DNA from 4 places in the Sporosarcina sp. FA15 genome. Region 1 is predicted to be linked to each of the others. Evidence: riboswitches for the same ligand, from Rfam matches in the RefSeq annotation. Region 1 holds a riboswitch; each other region holds the start of a gene.
The links. A riboswitch is a leader RNA that binds a small molecule or an ion and turns the genes downstream of it on or off. The one in region 1 is predicted to bind S-adenosylmethionine.

Region 1 (3,118 bases):
TTACTCGCTTCACTGGGCTGTTTTTTTATACATAATTTACTGTTCAGCTGCGTCTTCTTTAGGATACTTTATCACAAACGACGTTTTGGTGTTCTGATGTGGCCGAACTGCAAAAAAAACTAACTAGTAAATCGTAAGCATACAAATTAAATAAAAAAGGTATGTATGGTAGGAGCCCAAACATACCTTGAAGTATCATTAATTATCCGGCTACTGGAACATCGTGATTAATAATACGATGGCTCCAAGCAGGATTGAAATCCATGCCAATGCTTTTTGTGGAGAAGCTAAACAGACTAAGCCTAAAACGAGTGCGCCACCACCTAACCAATAAGGAGCATAAAAGAACCCTATAGCCGCTAAAATTATTGCTAACCAACCAATCCAGATGCCCAAGGAAGTTTTCAAGTCAATGACCTCCCTTCAATTTGATGGGAACAACAACTGAGTAAACGGGTCGTTCGTTATTGTTCTTATAGTTTATTATATGCAGGGTTACAGAGGGGACAGTGGTTAATGGACTCATTATTAATATTATTATTATGTGCATTTAGCTCACTTAGGATGGGGGAGCAAGAGCGGCGGGTTACGCAATCAATTCTGGAAAAGGATCAATTGACAGAAGTGACTTATTGGTACCTTGATTGACCTATTTAAGCTAAGAGGGACGTAAGAATTTAAATGAAGGATGGCGAAAGGCTGTTTAGCAACTATGTTGTTTAAAGTGACAAGCAATAGTCTGAATCTGTGAAATAAATTAATTACTTTCCAAAAAGGTGTTGCTAATTTTCCAACAATGATGTAAAGTCTGTAATAACGTAACTAAGCAAATCCAATTTAATAGTTTTTCTTATCTAGAGAGGTATAGGGACTGGCCCGATGACACCTCAGCAACCGCCATTTTATGGCATGGTGCTAATTCCAGCAAGTTGATAACACGACTTGGTAGATGAGGAGAAGACTTATTCAGATTTAGAGTCTACTTCCTTTATTCAACATAGGAAGAGGCTCTTTTTATTTTAATTAATTTTCCCATTAAGTAACATATTTTGAAGAATGATGAAGAGAGTTTCCGGAACGGGACTTTGGGAAAGTGAAAGGAGCAAGTGATAGTCGTGAATTTACTAGATACTATGAAAGAACGAATTTTGATCGGTGATGGTGCAATGGGAACTCTACTTTATTCACACGGTGTGGATCTTTGTTTTGAAGAGCTGAACTTGACACATCCAGATCAAGTGCTTCGCATCCACCAAGCCTATATAGAGGCAGGTGCGGATATTATTCAAACTAATACGTATGGTGCGAATTATATCAAGTTAGCACGTCATGGGTTAGAGGACAGTGTAAAAAAGATAAATAAAGCCGCAGTTCAAATTGCGAAAAAAGCAGCGGGTAAAAATACGTTCGTCCTTGGAACTATAGGGGGTATTCATGGATCTCGAACATCCATTGGAACAAAGGATGAAATCAAGCGCAGTTTTAGGGAACAACTATATTGCTTACTTCTTGAGGGAGTGGACGGCCTACTTTTAGAAACTTATTACGATTTTGATGAATTAACAACCGTGCTCAAAATTGCACGTGAGGAGACAGATATCCCGATTATTACGAATGTTTCAATGCATGAGGCGGGGGTGCTCCAAAATGGGATAGAGCTCATAGATGCCTTACAGCAGTTGGAGGATTTAGGTGCAGATATAGTAGGCATTAACTGTCGCCTTGGCCCTCACCATATGCTGAAGTCTCTAGAAACTGTGCCGTTGATGAAGCGTGCTTTACTTTCGGTGTATCCGAATGCTAGTTATCCAGGATATAAGGATGGGAAACTTTTTTACGAAAATGAGCCTGAATATTTCGAGAAGTTCGCACTGAGTTTTCGGAAGGCAGGAGTTAGTTTAATAGGAGGATGTTGTGGGACGACGCCAGAACATATTAGGGCCCTAGTGAAAGGACTTACAATTCGGGAACCAATTCAAGAAAAGCTTGTTAAGAAGAAGGAGGTAAAGACAGAGGTTGTGGAGTCTGAATTGAAGGAATCTCAACCCCCAACATTGCTTGAAACAGTGAGAAAAAGACATTCGATAATTGTTGAACTTGATGCGCCCAAACATTTAAACACGGGCAAGTTCTTTGAGGGGGCTCAGGCGTTAAAAGATGCAGGTGTGGATGCCATTACATTGGCCGATAATTCCCTAGCGACGCCGAGAATTTGCAATGCTTCAATGGCTTCGCTTGTTAAACAAAAGATTGGTGCAACACCTTTGGTCCATATTACATGCCGAGATCGCAATCTAATTGGATTACAGTCACATCTCATGGGATTACACACACTGGGTATTACTGAATTGCTAGCGATTACGGGGGACCCTACGAAAATTGGTGATTTCCCCGGAGCAACATCCGTTTTCGATGTGACATCCTTTGAATTGATTCAACTCATAAAGCAATTCAATGAGGGCATTTCAAAGTCTGGAAAGTCATTGCAACAGAAAACATCCTTTACTGTGGCAGCGGCCTTTAATCCGAACGTGCGTCATTTAGATCGTGCTGTGGAGAGATTAGAGAAAAAAATAGAAGCGGGAGCCGACTATTTTATTACCCAGCCTATCTATAGCACGGAGAAGATAATTGAAGTATACGAGGCAACAAAACATATTGAGACGCCAATTTACATCGGAATTATGCCGCTGACTTCATCGCAAAACGCCGAATTTCTACACAATGAGGTACCAGGCATTAAGTTGACGGATCAAGTACGTGCAAGAATGGCTTTATCTGATGGTAATCGTGAGCAGTCTACGAAAGAAGGTTTAGAGGTTTCGGAAGAATTGATCGATGTGGCGCTGGAGCATTTTCATGGCATCTATTTAATCACTCCCTTTATGCGCTATGACATGACTGTGAATTTGACGGAGTATATACACGGTAAAGTGGACGTGATTGTAGCAAGGGAGGTGGTCCAAACCGAGAGTATCGTGTATTAAAACAGGTTGAAAAAATACAATAAAAAATAAAGGGGCTAACATACAATGGTAAAAGTACAAAGTTCAACTAGTGGATATCCAAGAATCGGTGGAAAACGTGAATGGAAAAGGGCGTTGGAAAGTTTTTGGAA
Region 2 (3,118 bases), 470 kb from region 1:
TAGTCATTTGCTACAAACAATAAAATAAGTCCAAGTAATATAATCGACCAGGTGATTTTTTCATAGTATTTATCAATAAATTTCAGCATTAATCTTCCCCCAGTATGTGTATACTATATATACGGAATGATTGATGGAAAAGTTTCCTTTTATCACAAATTGAATATGTTCTACTACAAAGGAGTTTGTCGTATGCAAGAAAAAAGACCAATGGGCCAATCACGAACAATCCAGACGAAGCTAGTACTGCCGCCAGATACCAATCATCTGCAGACAATTTTCGGCGGAAAAGTTCTCGCGTATATAGATGAAATCGCTGATATCACGGCAATGAAACATTCAAAAACAGCGGTTGTAACTGCTTCAATCGATTCAGTCGATTTTGTATCGTCGGCGCGTGTTGGAGATGTACTTGAACTTGAGGCAATTGTCACGTCAACAGGCCGTACATCGATGGAAGTGTTTGTATCGGTCCATTCAATGAACCTGCTTACGGGCGAAACAAAACTAACAACCGAATCCTTCCTAACGATGGTTGCCATGGATGAAAATAACAAGCCTACTCCTGTGCCGGGCATTTATCCGGAAACAGAGGCTGAAAAGAGTCTATTTGAAACAGGCCCCGCACGCCGTGAACATCGGAAATTGCGGAGTGAGATGAAACATTAAATAATTTGTTATGGAAAAGCCCACGCAAGTTGTGGGTTTTTTTCCGTTGTGCCGCGTATCATTTCAAAGCCATTTCTACTTTTCACATAAAATGTTTCATTGTAAAAACTAGTATAATCTAAATAATTAATGTTTTGTGTATTGACAATCTATTCGGAAGACTGTATTGTACTAATTAACAACTAAATACGTAACTTTCTTATCCAGAGAGGTGTAGGGACTGGCCCGATGATACCTCAGCAACAGACTTGTAAAAGTACTGTGCTAATTCCAGAAGCGTAAGTGTAATGCTTACTGCTTGGAGATGAGAAGAGCAAATAGCGAATTCGCCAAAACCTCTTCTTGAAATTTAGAAGAGGTTTTTTGTTTCGTCTAGGCTCCGGGCGCCAGATGCTTGGGTCATAAGTTAAAGCTGCTCTGCGGCAAAGAACGCCGCTACGCATCTTCATCTTATGCCTGACGCATCTAAGCGGGCGCCCTTCGCTTTTGTTACTTCTGGAGACTAAAGTTACCTTCAAAAAATGAAGGGAGAATTATTGTGTCAAATGAATTAATCAATGCAATTGCTTTATTAAAAAAGAAAGAATGGGTTGATTTAACACATACTTTCGGGCCTGACTCACCCCGTTTTTCAGCATTTGATGCAGCAGAGTTTACAACATTATTTGATCACGATGATGGATTTTTCGCACAGAGCTTTAAATTTGCGGGACAGTACGGCACACATATTGATGCACCAATTCACTTCGTTCGTGATACAAGATACTTGGATGAATTGGGTTTGAAAGAATTGGTATTACCGCTGGTGGTCATCGATAAATCGAAAGAATCTGATGCAAACCATGATTTTACATTAACTGTTGAAGATATTCTGAAGTTTGAAGCTCAGCACGGGCAAATTGAGGCAGGTACATTTGTGGCATTACGCACAGATTGTGGCAAACGCTGGCCGGATAATGAGGCATTTTGCAATAAAGATGCCGATGGGAATAACCGTATACCGGGTTGGGGCCTTGCTGCTTTGAAGTTTTTATTTGATGAAAGAAAAGTAAAGGCTGTCGGTCATGAAACTTTCGATACGGATTCAGCCATTGATTTTCAAAAGAACCAAGCTCTGTTAGGTGAATATTATGTTCTTGAACAAGATACCTACCAAATTGAGCTATTAACAAACCTAGATAAAGTGCCCTCAAAAGGCGCGGTCATTTTTAACATCGTTCCGAAGCCAGAAAAAGCATCGGGATTCCCAGTCCGCTCATTCGCGATCCTGCCGTAAGAAAAGAAAAAGGGCCCGCTCATTCGCGCTCCCGCCGTAAGAAAAGAAAAAAGGTCCGCTCATTCGCGTAATAGCCATAAGAAAAAAAGAGGATTTGCTCATTTGCACTCCTGACCTAATAAAACCGTAATTTACTTCTAAAAAAGAAAGAAGGAATATACCATGACAAATCAATCGACAACACTAACGAAAGCACCATTCAGAGCGGATCACGTTGGAAGTTTACTACGACCAGATAATTTGCATAAAGCGCGCAAAGACTTCAAAGAAGGCATAGTTACTGCACAACAATTACGAGAAGTAGAAACACAGGAAATTAAACGGGTGGTTGATAAGCAAATCGAAGTTGGCTTGGAACTTGTAACAGACGGTGAATTTAGACGTACGTGGTGGCATTTAGACTTCTTGGAGCATTTGAACGGAATTGAAGGGTATGTGCCAGAGACTGGCTACGTATTTGATGGTATTGAAACAGAACGATATAACGTTCGAAACACAGGCAAGATTTCGTTTGACCCTAATCATCCATTCATTCAAGACTTTGTTGAGTTTAATGAAATCGTAGGCGGCCGTGCCGTTGCGAAACAAACGATTCCAAGTCCGAATCAGCTCTTTAATATCGGAATTCGTGATGAAACGATTTACCCTGACATTGAAGAATTTGCCAAAGATGTTATTCAAGCATACAAAGATGCTTTGAAAGCATTTTACGAAGCTGGTGTACGCTACTTGCAGTTGGATGATGTCTATATTGCGGGGCTTTCTGCGCCGAATATCCCGTTTAACGACGGAGCCTATTCAAGAGAACAACTAATCGACTTGGCACTACGCGTCATTAATGGCGTTTTGGAAGACAAACCTGAAGATCTTTTCGTAACAACACACCTATGTCGTGGAAATTACCAATCGACGTGGGCGTTTGAGGGAAGCTACGCACTGATTGCACCCACACTTCTTGCAAAAGAAAAAGTGGATGGCTTCTTCCTTGAATATGATGACGAGCGTTCAGGAGACTTTAAACCGTTGGATCATGTGCCAAACGGCGGAGCGAAGGTTGTCCTTGGTGTTGTTACTTCGAAAAATGGAGAAATGGAAGACAAGGATGCGGTCATTGCGCGTATTCAAGAAGCCGCACAATACGTGCCACTTGAACAACTATGCTTAAGTCCGCAA
Region 3 (3,118 bases), 510 kb from region 1:
TTCTCATTTTATTAATAAATAAACGCCCGTAAATAGTAAAATACCATATGTGAAGATCCGAAAGGTCTTTTGACTGATATGACGGAATAGTAGTTGTCCTAGATACAATCCAACAAATACTAGCGGCAGTGCCATTCCGATTGAGGTCCAGATACCTTTATTTGTACCAACAAAAAGCACTTGAATGAGTAGACTAACGGAATAGATGAATAAATAAAACGCGAGTGTCGTTGCACGTAATGTTTCTTTTTGCATAGCTGTTCCTGCAAAGTAGAGCAAAAGCGGCGGACCTGGCATGCCAATTCCTGTCGTCAATGTACCGGATAATCCGCCAACAACAAAGTCCCCACGTTTAGTTCTCTTAATTCGAAGGTTCAGGACAAGCAGCAGTGTTAGCAAAAGAAGAACAATGCCTATGCCCGTTTTCAATTTGTTGATATCCGCCGAAATGAACAAAATGATACCAATTGGCAGTCCAGATAAGCTCCCGATTATCAACTTTTTTAATAGGTCTGTATCCACATCTTTACGTATTTTAGCAATAAGTGCGCTCGAAATAACAAGCGACAAAACTAGGTTTATCTGAATGGCCTCCATCGGATTGAAAATCATGAGTAGAAAAGGTGTCGCCATGATCGAAAAACCAAATCCTGTACTTGTCTGTAAAATGGACGCAAAAAGTATAATGCTAATAAATATAAAAATTGTCATTCTCACACCGCTTTCTCTATCACTTTAAGTGTATCAGAATTCTGAAATTGTTTACGACTATTAGTAATCTGAATTATTTTACTTTAGTAAATTCATTGACTTTACCTAATTTGCACACTAGAGTTAGATTCAATTCTTGCAACAATCGAATAGCACTACATCACTTTCTTATCCAGAGAGATCGAGGGACAGGCCCTATGACATCTCGGCAACAGGTTCATGACCAATGAACACTGTGCCAACTCCTACAGACGCGTATGCGTTTGGAAGATGAGAACGAGATGGCTTCTTTTATTAGAATCCTTCTTTTTCTTATCTATTTTAAGAAAAAGAGGGATTTTTTTCGTTCTTACAACTATCTAGCTTCAGCGGCCAGATGCTCGGGGTCACAAGTCATTTTGCTAGTTGCATCCGTTGTCCGCACAGAATTAACGAAGTACTTAGGGGGTCAATACATGATTGAATTTAAAAATGCATCCAAGACGTTCGCCCTTGGGAAGCGTGAGGTACATGCGGTAAAAGATGTTTCTCTTTTCGTTGAAAAAGGTGAAATTTTCGGCATCATCGGTTTTAGCGGCGCTGGAAAAAGCACATTGCTACGGTTAGTAAATATGCTTGAACGCCCGACTTCAGGCTCTGTTTTCATTCGAGACATCGACGTCAGTACATTATCCTCAAAAGATTTACGGACGCAACGTCGCAACATCGGCATGATTTTTCAGAACTTCAACTTGCTGAACTCACGGACAGTTGCAGGAAACATCGCGTATCCTTTGAAACTTGGCGGAATGCAAAAAAAAGCAATTGCGGAACGCGTCGAGGAATTATTGGACTTCGTTGGCCTGGCCGATAAAGCTAAAGATTATCCGGACCAACTATCAGGAGGGCAAAAGCAACGCGTAGGTATAGCCAGAGCACTCGCCACTTCACCAGACATCCTAATCTGTGATGAAGCCACATCTGCACTAGATCCTGATACGACCGCCGATATACTGCGGTTGTTGAAAAAGGTGAATAAGGATTTGGGTATTACAATCCTCCTTATCACACATGAAATGCATGTTATTCAAACAATTTGCGACAAAGTAGCGGTCATGGAAAATGGAGAAGTAATCGAAACAGGTGATGTTTTTGAAACATTTACTGATCCTCAACATTCGACAACACAACGATTCATCCAATCCGTGCAGCAGGATCTACCTTCAGAAAAATTGATTAATGAGTGGCAATCAAAAGGTGGTACCAAGTTATATCGAGTTATTTTCAAAGGAGATATTGCAAGTGATCCTGTTCTTTCAAAAGTTACACGTAAACACGATGTTGATTTCAACATCGTTTACGGTTCAGTTCGAGAATTACAGGAACGATTTTTTGGCAATCTACTTGTTTCATTTGAAGGAGAAACGGATGCTGTAAGCCATGTATTAAAAGAACTTGAATTAATTGTAGACATAGAGGAGGTCCTACAAGATGAACGTTGATTGGCTTACATTTTGGCCCCGGATTGTAGAAGCAACCGGTGAAACACTGATCATGGTAATCGCCACTCTCGTTTTTGGTTCCATTTTTGGAATTGCAATTGGCCTGCTATTATTTGTCACTAGGCAAAATAATATTTTGGAAAACAAACTTGTTTCTCAAATATTAAATATAGTCATTAACATCGTTCGGCCTGTTCCGTTCATCATCTTCTTAGTAGCCATTTCACAACTGACAAGATTAGTTGTCGGGACAACAATCGGAACCGCAGCAGCCATTTTTCCGATGACAATTGTTGCAACATTCGTCATTGCCCGAGTTGTTGAAAATAACTTGGTCAGCATTGATCCTGGCGTTATTGAAGCAGCACAGGCAATGGGTGCAAGCCCTCTTCGGATTATCTTCACGGTTTTGATACCAGAAGCATTGGGTCCACTTATTTTAGGACTTACCTTCGTTTCCGTCAGTCTGATCGATTTCTCGGCAGTTGCCGGAACAGTTGGCGGCGGAGGTCTTGGACATGTCGCGATGACATACGGTTATCAACGGTTCGACGGTAGTGTCATGCTCGTTACGGTCGTCATTTTAATCATCATGGTGCAATTAGCACAATGGCTTGGCAATACACTTTCTAAAAAAATCATGCGTCGGTAATCTGGGAAAAGTGCAAGATGCCTGGAGCTAGACACTGTTCCAGGTCAAAGAATCTTATACTTAATAATCTTTAAAAAATACAATCATTCAACTAAAAGGAGACGAATTAAATGAGGAAATTATGGTTAGTAAGTTTAGCAGTATTAACTGCTATTGTACTCGCTGCTTGCGGCGGGAAAGAAAGCGGAAATAGTGATACAGTCAAAGTGAAAATTGGTGTCAACGGTGCAGATGGTGTCCAATGGCCATTGCTGAAAGAAAAAGCGGCAAAAGA
Region 4 (3,118 bases), 500 kb from region 1:
GGAAGTGATACATTGCTTGTTCTTTTGTTAACTTCGAGATTGGAGGTAGCACGCCAAACGCATCTGCCGTTAAGAATACAATCGTTTTCGGATGACCAGCAACAGAAGGGTCAACGATGTTATCAATTGCTTGGATAGGATAAGCTGCACGCGTGTTTTCAGTTAATGAACCATCATCGTAGTCAGGAATGCGTGTTTCCGGATCGACGACAACGTTTTCTAGTACGGAACCAAAACGAATTGCACCAAAAATTTCAGGTTCTTTTTCTTGTGATAAATTAATACATTTTGCATAGCAACCGCCTTCGATATTGAAGACACCAGTGTCAGACCAGCCATGCTCGTCATCGCCGATTAATTTACGGTTTGCATCTGCCGAAAGTGTTGTTTTACCTGTTCCAGAAAGACCGAAGAATAGGGCAACATCACCGTCTTCACCAACGTTTGCCGAACAGTGCATCGGCATAATTCCATTTTCAGGAAGTAAGTAGTTCATGATTGAGAAGATTGATTTTTTCATTTCGCCAGCGTATTCAGTTCCACCGATAAGAACAATACGTTTTTCCATTGATACGATAATGAATGTCTCTGAATTCGTACCATCGACCACAGGATCAGCTTTAAATGAAGGAGCCGAAACGATTGTAAATTGTGATTCATGTTGTACTAGTTCTTCTTCAGTTGGGCGGATGAACAAGTTGTGAACAAACAGGTTATGCCATGCAAATTCATTCACAACTTGAATGGATAGTCGTGAAGCTGGATCTGCGCCTGCAAAACCTTTGAAGACGAACAGTTCGTCTTTTGTTCTCAAATGAGTAATTACTTTATTATATAATGAATCGAAAATTTCAGAAGAGATTGGACGATTGACGTTGCCCCAATCGATTTTGTCTTTGGAGGACGCTTCCTCAACAATGTATTTGTCCTTAGGTGAACGACCTGTATATTTGCCTGTCTGAGCTGTAACCGCTCCGTCTGATGTCAATTGAGCTTCACCACGTGAAATCGCTTTTTCAACAAGTTGTGGAACTGAAAGTTGAACTTTTACATTTTTCCCAGAAAGAAGTTTGTTGAGGTCATCACTAATTTTCGCAGATATCATAAGTATGTACCGTCCTTTGCATATAGTCCCAATCAATTGGGTGTCATCACATTATTGAATTAGTATAACACATTAAGAATAATAATCTATACTAATTCAAACCTCAAGGATTTATACGCAAAATGGGTAAAAAGATTTGACATGCAACAAGATTTTTCGTAGCATATATAGTTGAACGGATACTCTTATCCCGAGCTGGTGGAGGGGTCAGGCCCTATGAAACCCGGCAACCTGCACAGACGTTTTGTCTGCGCGAAGGTGCCAAACCTGTAGCAAGGCACAGTCCTTGTATGATAAGAGTGAAAGGTGCTTATGAAATCATGCCTTTCCTCATGTATTATTACGTGAGCGAAGGGCTTTTTATATGATATCGCCCTTAATCCTCGTGTATAGAGCTCGCAATGGCTTGTAGTCTTTTCATTTAGAAAAGACTCTACATGGGACATATGAGTACCGTATCAATCTCGTAGGATATAAGGAGGAAATAACATGACAAATCGCCGACTATTTACTTCAGAATCGGTAACTGAAGGACACCCGGACAAAATGTGTGACCAAATTTCGGATGCTATTCTAGATGCTATATTGGCAGAAGATCCAAATGCACGTGTTGCATGTGAAACGACAATTACAACAGGACTTGTCCTCGTTGCAGGAGAAATTACGACGACAACATATGTCGATATCCCGAAAGTTGTGCGTGAAACTGTTAAAGAAATTGGTTATGTACGCGCGAAATACGGATTTGATTGGGAAACATCTGCAGTTTTGACTGCGATCGATGAACAATCAGCCGACATCGCTGCAGGCGTTGACCAGGCACTTGAAGCGCGTGAAGGTTCGATGACAGATGATGAACTTGAAGCAATTGGAGCTGGTGACCAAGGTTTGATGTTCGGTTACGCTTGTAATGAAACACCGGAACTGATGCCGTTACCAATTAGCCTAGCTCATAAATTATCATTCCGACTTGCACAAGTACGCAAAGATGAAACCCTTACGTATCTGCGTCCGGATGGAAAAACACAAGTGACTGTTGAATATGATGAAAACAATAAACCAGTACGCATCGATACAATTGTTATTTCAGCGCAACATCACCCTGAAATAACACTTGAGCAAATTCAGCGTGATATTAAAGAATTCGTCATAAACCCGGTTGTACCAACTGATTTAATCGATGAAGACACGAAGTACTTCATCAACCCAACTGGCCGCTTCGTAATAGGGGGACCTCAAGGAGATGCAGGTCTTACTGGCCGTAAAATCATCGTTGACACGTACGGTGGTTATGCGCGTCATGGCGGCGGTGCGTTTTCTGGGAAAGATGCGACGAAAGTGGACCGCTCGGCTTCATATGCGGCACGTTATGTTGCGAAGAACATTGTCGCTGCAGGACTTGCAGATCGATGTGAAGTGCAACTTGCTTATGCAATCGGTGTTGCACAACCTGTATCGATTTCTATCGATACATTTGGAACAGGCACAGTCGAGGAAAGTAAACTTGTTGAGCTTACGCGTGGACTGTTTGACCTTCGTCCAGCAGGCATCATCAAAATGCTTGATCTGCGCCGCCCAATTTATAAACAAACAGCTGCATACGGTCACTTCGGCCGTACAGACATTGATCTACCGTGGGAACAAACGGATAAAGCTGATGCATTGAAAGAGTTAGCAGGGAAATAATGTAGTGTAAACACTGAAAGGCAGGATTTCCCTGTTTTTTGGTGTTTTTTCTGTTTAGGATGTTTGATTTAGCGGGCGTCATAGAGTGTAGCGAATCTGTCGTACACTCTCATCACAGGAGCTATAAACAAATGATACAATTGTTATAAAGTGAAACCTGATCGGAGAGGAGAGAGCGTCGGGCTATGAGTTTAATAGGTTTGTTACTACTGGTTGGGGTTGTTGCGTTATTTGTGTTAATTGGTTTAGTAATCTTTTTATTTATAAAAAAATAAGAGCTGCCTTCAAAGGCAGCTCTTTTATTACTGTTGTAAACTCTTGTAATAC

Region 2: another riboswitch for S-adenosylmethionine. It lies ahead of ACP8HG_RS17310 (cyclase family protein); the one in region 1 lies ahead of ACP8HG_RS19720 (bifunctional homocysteine S-methyltransferase/methylenetetrahydrofolate reductase).
Region 3: another riboswitch for S-adenosylmethionine. It lies ahead of ACP8HG_RS17125 (methionine ABC transporter ATP-binding protein); the one in region 1 lies ahead of ACP8HG_RS19720 (bifunctional homocysteine S-methyltransferase/methylenetetrahydrofolate reductase).
Region 4: another riboswitch for S-adenosylmethionine. It lies ahead of metK (methionine adenosyltransferase); the one in region 1 lies ahead of ACP8HG_RS19720 (bifunctional homocysteine S-methyltransferase/methylenetetrahydrofolate reductase).

The regions. Positions count from the first base shown of each region.
Region 1 is NZ_CP188818.1:4,143,285-4,146,402, forward strand. It holds gene ACP8HG_RS19715 (hypothetical protein) at 211-408, opposite strand; SAM riboswitch class I at 848-956, shown strand; gene ACP8HG_RS19720 (bifunctional homocysteine S-methyltransferase/methylenetetrahydrofolate reductase) at 1,116-2,987, shown strand; gene metE (5-methyltetrahydropteroyltriglutamate--homocysteine S-methyltransferase) at 3,033-3,118, shown strand, end outside.
Region 2 is NZ_CP188818.1:3,671,286-3,674,403, forward strand. It holds gene ACP8HG_RS17300 (hypothetical protein) at 1-89, opposite strand, end outside; gene ACP8HG_RS17305 (acyl-CoA thioesterase) at 193-669, shown strand; SAM riboswitch class I at 866-980, shown strand; gene ACP8HG_RS17310 (cyclase family protein) at 1,208-1,945, shown strand; gene ACP8HG_RS17315 (5-methyltetrahydropteroyltriglutamate--homocysteine S-methyltransferase) at 2,108-3,118, shown strand, end outside.
Region 3 is NZ_CP188818.1:3,634,497-3,637,614, reverse strand. It holds gene ACP8HG_RS17130 (sulfite exporter TauE/SafE family protein) at 4-711, opposite strand; SAM riboswitch class I at 877-988, shown strand; gene ACP8HG_RS17125 (methionine ABC transporter ATP-binding protein) at 1,167-2,192, shown strand; gene ACP8HG_RS17120 (methionine ABC transporter permease) at 2,182-2,844, shown strand; gene ACP8HG_RS17115 (MetQ/NlpA family ABC transporter substrate-binding protein) at 2,955-3,118, shown strand, end outside.
Region 4 is NZ_CP188818.1:21,497-24,614, forward strand. It holds gene pckA (phosphoenolpyruvate carboxykinase (ATP)) at 1-1,105, opposite strand, end outside; SAM riboswitch class I at 1,288-1,405, shown strand; gene metK (methionine adenosyltransferase) at 1,595-2,791, shown strand; gene ACP8HG_RS00200 (gamma carbonic anhydrase) at 3,094-3,118, opposite strand, start outside.